Regions from separate parts of the Streptomyces sp. NBC_00075 genome, predicted to be linked through region 2. Evidence: riboswitches for the same ligand, from Rfam matches in the RefSeq annotation. Region 2 holds a riboswitch; each other region holds the start of a gene.
What was found. A riboswitch is a leader RNA that binds a small molecule or an ion and turns the genes downstream of it on or off. The one in region 2 is predicted to bind thiamine pyrophosphate.
Positions count from the first base shown of each region.

Region 1 (3,268 bases), 2.8 Mb from region 2:
GCGGCAGCGAAGCCGCCTGACCACCTGGGCTTCCGCACAGCCCCCATGCCGGTGTCAGTCCGCGATCGGCAGATAGACCCGGTTGCCCGCGGCCGCGAACTCCTTCGACTTCTGCGCCATGCCCTGCTCGATCTCCACCGGTGTGCTGCCGTGTTCTCGGCGGATGTCGTGCGAGATCTTCATGCTGCAGAACTTCGGCCCGCACATCGAGCAGAAGTGGGCCGTCTTGGCGGGCTCGGCCGGCAGGGTCTCGTCGTGGAACTCGCGTGCCGTGTCCGGGTCGAGGGCCAGGTTGAACTGGTCCTCCCACCGGAACTCGAAGCGGGCGTCGGAGAGCGCGTCATCCCATTCCTGCGCACCTGGGTGCCCCTTGGCGAGGTCGGCTGCGTGGGCGGCGATCTTGTAGGTGATGACGCCGGTCTTGACGTCGTCACGATTGGGCAGGCCCAAGTGCTCCTTGGGCGTGACATAGCAGAGCATGGCCGTGCCCCACCAGGCGATCATCGCGGCACCGATGCCGGAAGTGATGTGGTCGTACGCAGGCGCGACGTCTGTCGTCAGCGGGCCGAGCGTATAGAACGGAGCTTCATCACAGATCTCCTGCTGTAGGTCGATGTTCTCCTTGATCTTGTGCATCGGGACGTGTCCCGGGCCTTCGATCATCGTCTGTACCTGGAAACGCTTCGCGATCGTGTTGAGTTCCCCCAGCGTCCGCAACTCCGCGAACTGTGCCTGGTCGTTGGCGTCCGCGATCGAGCCGGGCCGAAGGCCGTCGCCGAGCGAGTACGTGACGTCGTACGCGGCGAAAATCTCGCACAGTTCTTCGAAGTTCGTGTACAGGAACGACTCCTTGTGGTGCGCCAGGCACCACGCCGCCATGATCGAACCACCGCGCGAGACGATGCCGGTCTTGCGGTTCGCGGTGAGCGGTACGTACGCCAGGCGGACGCCCGCGTGCACCGTCATGTAGTCGACGCCCTGCTCGGCCTGTTCGACGACCGTGTCCTTGTAGATCTCCCAGGTCAGTTCCTCGGCCCTGCCGTCCACCTTCTCCAACGCCTGGTAGAGCGGCACCGTGCCGATCGGAACGGGGGAGTTGCGCAGCACCCATTCACGGGTGGTGTGGATATTGCGGCCGGTGGACAGGTCCATGACCGTATCGGCGCCCCAGCGCGTCGCCCAGGTCATCTTCTCGACCTCCTCCTCGATGGAGGAGGTGACCGCGGAGTTGCCGATGTTGGCATTGACCTTCACCAGGAACCGCTTGCCGATGATCATCGGCTCGATCTCCGGGTGGTTGACGTTGGCGGGCAGCACCGCCCGCCCGGCGGCGATCTCCTCACGGACCACCTCGGGGTCGATGTTCTCCCGGACGGCCACGAACTCCATCTCGGGCGTGATCTCCCCGCGGCGGGCGTACGCGAGTTGCGTCACCGCCTGTCCGGTCCGGCTCCGGCGCGGCTGCCGGGGCCTTCCCGGGAACACCGCGTCGAGGTTCCTGAGCCCGCCGCGCGGCGAGGTGTGCTTGATCCCGTCGTCCTCCGGACGGACGGGACGGCCCGCGTACTCCTCGGTGTCGCCGCGAGCGATGATCCAGTTGTCGCGCAGCGGCGCCAGCCCCCTGCGGACGTCGGTGTCGACCAGCGGATCGGTGTACGGGCCCGACGTGTCGTACAGCGTGACCGACTTCCCATTGGTGAGGTGCACCTGACGGACCGGCACCCGCAGGTCGGGGCGCGAGCCGCCGACATACCCCTTGTGCCAGCCGATGGACTTCCCGGCCTCCTGGGACGGTTCGCCCTGAAGGGGCTGTTCGTCCTGGCCGGAGGCAGGCGTGCGTACGTCCTTGATGGTCATGAGACCTACTCCCTACGCCGGCATTACCCGGTAACAGGTTCAGCGGTCGACGCAGCGGCTTCCGTCTGCCGATGTTTCATGTGAAACATCACTCGTTCCACATGTTCCACGTGAAACATCGCAAAGACGGAGGTCAGCGCCCTCTCAGCCCGGTGCTCCGAGCTCCCGCGTGTGCAAAGGTGCCTCCACGCTAGCGTCAATTTGGGCGAGGTGAACAGAGGGCCCCTGTCGTTCTTGCGATGATCGGGCGGTGACCACGACGCAAGGACCCCCGTACCCGCCCTCCGAGCCACCGCGCGGAAGCAGTGCCGGGCGCGCCTCCGGGCCGGGCAGCGGAAATGGCGACGACACCGGCCCGCAGCGCAGGTTCCGGCTGGGCGACGGCCCCGGCGGACCCGGTGGTGCGCCCGGAACCAGAGCCGGAACGGGCAGCGGCGCCGGCGGAGCGGCCGGACCGAGTGCCGGTCCCGGACACGGGCCCGGTCAGCGGATCGATCGCGGCTACGGGCCCGGATCGGGGGCGGGTCAAGGCGGCCGAACGGGCCCGGGCGGCCAGGGCCCAGGCCCCGGGTACGGAGCTGAGGGGCCCGGGACCGGTCAGTTCGGCCCGCTTCCCGTGTCCGGTGGCAGGCGAGGTCCTGGCGCCGGGGCAGGCGGTGGGCACGATCACGGCGCCGGCCCGGGACACGGCGCCGGCCCTGGGCACGGGCATGGTCCCGGTGACGGTCACGGTGGCGGGCCTGGCGGCAACTCCGGTGGTGTCCATGACCCCGGACAAAGTGGCGGGCACGGGGCAGGACCGGGTGGCGAGCATGGCGGCGGGCACGGACCCGGGTCCGACGACTCCCACGGGCCCGACGACAAGCACGGTTCCTCGCACGGCCACAGTCACAGCCATGGCCCGGCCGCCCCTGTCTCCATTCATCTGCGGAAGATCATCGGCGCGATCCTGATCCCCTTCGCCGCAGCGGTCGTGGTCGGGCTCGCGGTGCTGTGGCCCGGCGGCGCCCCGGCGCACGAGCGCACCGGCGTCGGCTTCGACCGGCAGACCCAGGAGGCGACGGTCACCAAGGTCGTCGCGGTGGACTGCAAGTCCGTCAACGCCTCGGGGGACACCCCGACCGGCGACACGTCCACCGCCGAGGGCTCCTCCGCGCAGCAGCAGGCGACCGGCGACTGCAAGAGGGCGACGATCCGGGTCGACACCGGTGACGACGAGGGCCGTACGTTCACGGAGATCGTCCAGCCGGACCAGTCACGGCAGTTGCACCAGGGCGAGAAGGTCGTGGTCGCCTACGAGCCCTCCGCGCCGAGGGACCTGCAGTACTCGGTCACCGATGTGAACCGCAGGCTCCCCATGGCCCTGCTGGCCGGCATCTTCGCGCTCGCCGTCGTGGTCGTCGGCCGTATG
Region 1 is NZ_CP108243.1:5,608,187-5,611,454, reverse strand. It holds gene thiC (phosphomethylpyrimidine synthase ThiC) at 55-1,857, opposite strand; TPP riboswitch at 1,850-2,036, opposite strand; gene OG787_RS24340 (YibE/F family protein) at 2,474-3,268, shown strand, end outside.
Region 1: linked by a shared signal. The riboswitch ahead of thiC (phosphomethylpyrimidine synthase ThiC) and the one ahead of OG787_RS11700 (thiamine ABC transporter substrate binding subunit) in region 2 are both predicted to bind thiamine pyrophosphate.

Region 2 (3,268 bases):
ACGCCGGATACCGGAGTCCCCCAGCACCTCCCCGATCTGCCCGAACCGCCAGACCCCGTCGACGTGCAGACCGCGCGCGACGATGGCGGCGACGGGATAGGCGAAGAAGAGCGCGAAGAAGACGACGGGCAGCACGAGCAGGGCGCCGCGCAGAGCGACACCCTTCCCGCGCCCGACCGCCGGACCCGCCTCGGGACCCGCATCCGGGGCTACTTCAGTACGAGCGATGTCCACGACTTGACCCACTGGTCACGGTGTTCGGCGATCTTCGCGGGGGCCATCGTCTCCGGGTCCTTGGCCTGCGGCCCGTACTCGGTGAACTCGGCGGGCACCTGAGCGCCCTCCCGCACCGGGTACACGAACATGTTGAGCGGCATGTCCTCCTGGAAGGTCTTGCCGACCAGGAAGTCCAGCAGCGCCTTGCCGCCGGTGGCGTTCTTGGCGTTGCTCAGCAGCCCGGCGTACTCGACCTGCCGGAAGCAGGTGCCGGTCGCGACCCCGGTGGGGGCGGTGGCCGGCTTCGGGTCGGCGAAGATCACCTCGGCGGGCGGCGAGGAGGCGTACGAGACGACGAGCGGCCGGTCGCCCTTGGCCTTCTTGCCGCCGGCCGACCCGGAGAACTCCTCGTTGTAGGCCTGCTCCCACCCGTCGACGACCTTGACGCCGTTGGCCTGGAGCTTCTTCCAGTAGCCGGTCCAGCCGTCGTCGCCGTACTTGGCGGCGCTGCCGAGCAGGAAGCCGAGACCCGGCGAGGAGGTGGAGGCGTTCTCGGTGACGAGGAGGTCCTTGTAGGCGGGCTTGATCAGATCGTCGAACGTCTCGGGCGGGGTCAGCTTGTGCTCGCTGAACCAGGCCTTGTCGTAGTTGACGCAGATGTCCCCGGTGTCGATCGGCGTGACCCGGTGCTTGTCCTCGTCGGCCCGGTACGCGGGCAGGATCGCGTCGGCGTCCTTCACCTCGTACGACTGGAAGAGCCCGTTGTCGAGCGCGCGGGAGAGCAGGGTGTTGTCGACGCCGAAGAAGACATCGCCCTGCGGGTTGTCCTTGGTCAGGATCGCCTTGTTGACGGCCTGCCCGGCGTCGCCGTCCTTGAGGACCTTGACGGTGTACCCGGACTGCTTCTCGAAGGCGGCGAGAACGTCCTTCGACACGGCCCACGAGTCATGGCTGACGAGGGTGACGGTCTTGGACTCCGTCGCCGACCCGCTGCCGCCGTCCTCGGACCCGCACGCGGCCAGCGTGACGAGCCCCAGCCCGACGACCACGGCCGTGACCTGCTCGGTGATGCTCACGGAATGCACTGAACTCTTCCTCCTGGGATGACCAGGAAGAGACGCGGCCCTGCCCGGGACCTCATGGAGGGTTCCCGGGCAGGGCGCAACAGCTTGAGTGATGACCGAACTTCCTACCCAGAATGACCTGGGCGAGGTTCAGAGGGTCTGCGGTCTGTCCCGCACTCTCAGCGCTGTGGCGCTCCCCTGTCGGAATATGAAGATATGTAGGTACGACGTAAGACTACCGCTCGGTGGCCGCGAGCTGGCCACATGCCCCGTCGATCTCCTGCCCCCGGGTGTCCCGAACGGTCACGGGCACGCCGTGGGCGGCGATCGCCTCGACGAACGCCTTCTCGTCCTCGGGCCGCGAGGCGGTCCACTTGGACCCCGGAGTCGGGTTCAGCGGGATCAGGTTGACATGCACGGGCTTGCCCCGGAGCAGCCGCCCGAGGCGGTCACCGCGCCAGGCCTGGTCGTTGATGTCCCGGATCAGCGCGTACTCGATGGACAGCCGGCGCCCCGACTTGGCCGCGTACTCCCACCCGGCGTCGAGGACTTCCCGCACCTTCCACCGTGTGTTGACGGGTACGAGGGTGTCGCGCAGCTCGTCGTCGGGGGCGTGCAGGGAGATCGCGAGCCGGCACTTGAAGCCCTCGTCGGAGAACCGGTTGATGGCCGGCACCAGCCCGACGGTCGAGACGGTGATCCCCCGCTGCGACAGCCCGAGCCCGTCCGGCTCGGGGTCGGTCAGCGCACGGATGGCACCGACGACCCGCTTGTAGTTGGCGAGGGGCTCACCCATGCCCATGAAGACGATGTTGGAGAGCCGCGCGGGACCACCGGGAATCTCCCCGTCCCGCAGCGCACGCATCCCGTCCACGATCTGGTGCACGATCTCGGCGGTGGACAGATTCCGGTCGAGACCCGCCTGACCGGTCGCGCAGAACGGGCAGTTCATCCCGCACCCCGCCTGCGAGCTGATGCACATGGTCACCCGGTCCGGGTACCGCATGAGCACCGACTCGACGAGCGTCCCGTCGACCATCCGCCACAAGGTCTTGCGGGTGGTCTCCTGGTCGGTCGACAGATGCCGCACGACCGTCATCAGCTCGGGAAGCAGCGCCTCCTGGAGCTTGGTGCGCGAGGCGGCCGGGATGTCCGTCCACTCGGTCGGGTCGTGCGCGAGGCGCGCGAAGTAGTGCTGCGAGAGCTGCTTGGCACGAAACGGCTTCTCACCGATCGCGGCAACGGCCTCTTTACGCTCTGCGGGCGTGAGATCGGCAAGATGCCGCGGCGGCTTCTGGGCTCCGCGCGGGGCGACGAATGTGAGTTCTCCGGGCTTAGGCATGGCCATACCAGTGTCGCAGACATCCGGACAGCCCCTCGCCGCCCTGTGGACAACCCCCGAAGCATGCGCAAAAGGCCGGCTCAGCAGAGCTGGGACGCCCTCACCGAGGCGCCGCCGCCATCGCCCCCCGCAGCTCCGCCACCTCTCGCTCCAGCTCGCGGTAGTGGTCGCTGACCTTGCGGCGGGCCGTCGGTACGACGTGGCCGCCGTCCAGTTCGGTCAGTCGGGTGGCCAGGGCGGTGAGGGCCGTCTGCCAGGTGTGCCAGCCGTCGGCGCCCTCGGCGGCGGCCAGCTCGTCCTGGGCGGCACGCAGGGCCTCGTGGGCCCCCTCCCGCAGCGGGACCAGGTCGGCGCGCAGCCGCTCGGTGCGTTCGCGGAGGTAGGCCAGGGACTCGCCGACCCCGGAGAACGTCTCCCCCAGCTCGGTCATCGACCCGGTGTGCTCCCCGAGCGCCGCCAGCCAGGGAGCGGCCACCTCGACGCCGTGCTCGGCCGCCTCGACGGTTGCCGTACGGATCTCCTGGTACTGCCGGGACACGCCGTCCAGGTCGGCGAAGACGGTCACCGCGCCGAGCGTCTGCTCCCGGATCGTGTCCGAGGGCACGCCGTCGCCACGGTCGAGCAGCGCTTCGAGCCGCGCCAGCTC
Region 2 is NZ_CP108243.1:2,779,227-2,782,494, forward strand. It holds gene OG787_RS11695 (ABC transporter permease) at 1-234, opposite strand, end outside; gene OG787_RS11700 (thiamine ABC transporter substrate binding subunit) at 210-1,292, opposite strand; TPP riboswitch at 1,385-1,490, opposite strand; gene rlmN (23S rRNA (adenine(2503)-C(2))-methyltransferase RlmN) at 1,516-2,622, opposite strand; gene OG787_RS11710 (hypothetical protein) at 2,723-3,268, opposite strand, start outside.

Region 3 (3,268 bases), 5.7 Mb from region 2:
TCCACCAACACCTCCGCCGCGTCCAGCAACTCGACCGGATCCGGCAGCAGCGTCCGCTCGTCGGCGATGACCTCCAGCTTCACCACATCCGTACCGAGCGCCTCCCGCGCCAGCCGAGCCGTCAGCACGGCCTCCCCGGCGGTGAAGCACCCCGCCGTGTTGGGCAGCACCTGGATGCCGAGCCGCTCCAGCACCGACAGCACAGACCCGTGCACCGAGGGATCGACGCGCCGCATCGCGACCGTCGTCAGCTCCGTGCCGGAGGCCACCAGCGCCCGCTCCAGCACATCGAGGCTGGGCGCACCCCCCGTACCCATGATCAGCCGGGACGTGAAGGACGTACCACCGAGGACAAACGGATCGTCGGCCATGGCTCAGCCTCCTTGGACGGCGGTGAGGACTTCGACGCGGTCTCCCTCGGAGAGGCGGGTCGACGACCACCGCGCGCGCGGGACGACGGTTTCGTTGAGCGCGGCGGCCACTCCGGAGGGCGCCGCGGTGAGGGACTTGACCAGGACGTCGAGTGCGGTACCGGGGGAGACCGCGCGCGGCTGGCCGTTGACCAGAACATTCATACGAGCTGCTCCATACGTTCCATGCGTACGGTGTCGAACCGCCGGGGTGTGAAGGCCCGCGCCTCGTCCGGCAGTTCACCGGTGACCAGCGCGTGCGCCAGGGCATCGCCGGTGACCGGCGTCAGCAGCACACCGTTGCGGTAGTGGCCCGTGGCCAGCAGCAGTCCCTCCAGCGCGGTCGGCCCGAGCAGCGGTGCGTTGTCCGGGGACCCGGGGCGCAGCCCGGCCCGCGTCTCCGTCAGCGGCAACTCGGTGATCCCGGGGACGAGTTCATGGGCGTCGCGCAGCAGCTCGTACACGCCGCCCGCCGTGACCGTCGTGTCCCAGCCCAGCTCCTCGCTCGTCGCCCCGACGACCAGCTCGCCGTTCTCGCGCGGCACCAGATAGAGCTGGCTGCCGCGCACCACGGCCCGCACGGTACGGTTCAGGAACGGCGCGTACCGCTCCGGCACGGTCATCCGGACCACCTGCCCCTTGACGGGCCGTACGGGCGGCAGCACGGCCTCAGGGACCCCCGCGAGCCGCCCGCTGAGGCTGCCCCCGGCCAGCACGATCGACCCGGCGGCCAACTCGTCGCCGTCGGAGTCCAGGACCGACACGGCCCGCCCCCGCCGTACGTCGAGCCGCTCGGCCCACGTCCGGCGCAGCACCACCCCGGCCCGCCCGCACGCGTCCACCAGCGCCCCGGCCAGCCGCCGCGGATCGATCTGGTGGTCGCCGTCCACCCGCAGGCCCCCGCGCACGCCCGGCGCGAGCATCGGCTCCAGGCGCCGGCACTCGCGCCCCGAGAGCCACTCCGATTCCAGCCCCGACCGCCGTTGCAGGGCGTGCAGTTCGCGCAGTTCGGCGCGGTCGTCGGCGTCGAGGGCGACGGCGAGGGTGCCGCAGCGGCGGTAGCCGAGGTCGCGGCCGGTCAGTTCGGTCAGCTCGGCCACGAAGTCCGGGTAACGGCGGGCCGACTCCAGGTTCAGCCCGAGCAGGGTCTGTTCGCCGTGGTGCAGTTCCGTGACGGCGGCCAGCATCCCGGCCGCCACCTGCGCGGCCCCACCGCCCGGCGCGGGATCCACGACGGTCGTGGTCAGCCCGCGCTGTGCGGCCCGCCAGGCCGTCACCAGCCCGATGATCCCGCCTCCGACGACAACGACGTCCGAGGTGTGTGTACGCGACATGGGCGTCCAGCCCCTCCCTTCGCCGGCATGACCCGGATCAGGTTCGTACGGTCGGAGGCCGCCAGCCTCCCTCTCAGCCCGGTCCGTCCGGGCTCCCGCGAGTGCTTACGCTGGCCACCCTAGCCCGCAGTGCACCGCACGTGTAAGGGAGCCTCCGCCCATGCCCCGCTCGCTCGACGGTCTCGTCCTCGCCCCGGTCGAAGACCAGGCACCGGGCCAGGTCGGCACGCGAACCCGCTTCACCTACCACGAGAAGGACGGCGAGATCTGGGCCGAGTACGCGGGCGGCGACGTCGTACGCGGCCATCTCGTGGGGACGCGGGAGGGCGACCGGCTCGACTTCCGGTACGTGCAGCTGAAGCAGGACGGGACGACGTCCTCGGGCCACTGTGTCTCCGAGGTGACCGAACTGCCGGACGGGCGGCTGCGGTTGGCGGAGACCTGGGAGTGGGAGTCGCGGCCGGGCAGCGGGACGAGCGTGGTGGAGCAGGTCGAGCGGGCGGGTGTGGAGTAGGTCACGGACCGCGCCCACTGACTGACAATTTGTCAGTTGTCTATGGTGATCGGGTGAGCGAGCAGACGCAGGCACAGGGCGCGCGGGGTGTGTCGCAGCCGCGGCGCGTGGTCGTCGTGGGCGCGGGCATGGCCGGGGTGCAGACCTCGGTGGCCCTGCGCGAGCAGGGGTTCACCGGCACCGTCACCCTGATCGGCGCCGAACCCCATCAGCCGTACGACCGGCCGCCGCTGTCCAAGGCCGTGCTGCTCGGCAAGGCCGAGGGCTCCGCCTTCGACGTCGACTTCGAGGCCCTCGGCATCGAACTGCTGCTCGGGCGAGAGGTGCTGGGCGTCCGCCCCGGCGCACATGAGCTGGACACCGCCGACGGGCCCGTCCCGTACGACGCCCTGGTCCTCGCGACCGGTGCCGAGCCGATCCGCCTGCCGGGCACCGAGGGTGTCCCCGGAGTGCATCTGCTGCGCACCCTCGACGACGCCGAGCGGCTGCGGCCCGTCCTCGCGCGCCAGCACGACATCGTGGTCGTCGGGGCCGGCTGGATCGGCGCCGAGTTCGCCACCGCCGCGCGCGAGGCGGGCTGCGCCGTCACCGTCGTCGAGGCCGCCGACCGGCCGCTCGCGGGCGCCCTGCCCGCCGAGGTGGCCGCGCCGATGGCCGCCTGGTACGCCGACAGCGGCGCCTCGCTGCGCACCCACGCGCGCGTGGCCCGCGTCGAGCCCGGCGCGGTGGTGCTCGACGACGGCGCGCGGCTGCCCGCGGATGCCGTCGTCGTCGGCATCGGGGCCCGCCCGGCCACGGCCTGGCTGGCGGACTCGGGGATCGCCCTGGGGGAGCACCGGGAGGTCGTCGCCGACGACCACCTGCGCACCTCCGCGGCGGACGTCTACGCGGTCGGCGACTGCGCCTCCTTCCCTTCGGGAAGGTACGGCCGACGCCTGCTGGTCCACCACTGGGACAACGCCCTCCAGGGCCCCCGTACGGTCGCCGCGAACATCATCGGGGAGTCCCCC
Region 3 is NZ_CP108243.1:8,440,343-8,443,610, forward strand. It holds gene OG787_RS36975 (thiazole synthase) at 1-371, opposite strand, end outside; gene thiS (sulfur carrier protein ThiS) at 375-575, opposite strand; gene thiO (glycine oxidase ThiO) at 572-1,744, opposite strand; TPP riboswitch at 1,742-1,853, opposite strand; gene OG787_RS36990 (hypothetical protein) at 1,905-2,258, shown strand; gene OG787_RS36995 (NAD(P)/FAD-dependent oxidoreductase) at 2,312-3,268, shown strand, end outside.
Region 3: linked by a shared signal. The riboswitch ahead of thiO (glycine oxidase ThiO) and the one ahead of OG787_RS11700 (thiamine ABC transporter substrate binding subunit) in region 2 are both predicted to bind thiamine pyrophosphate.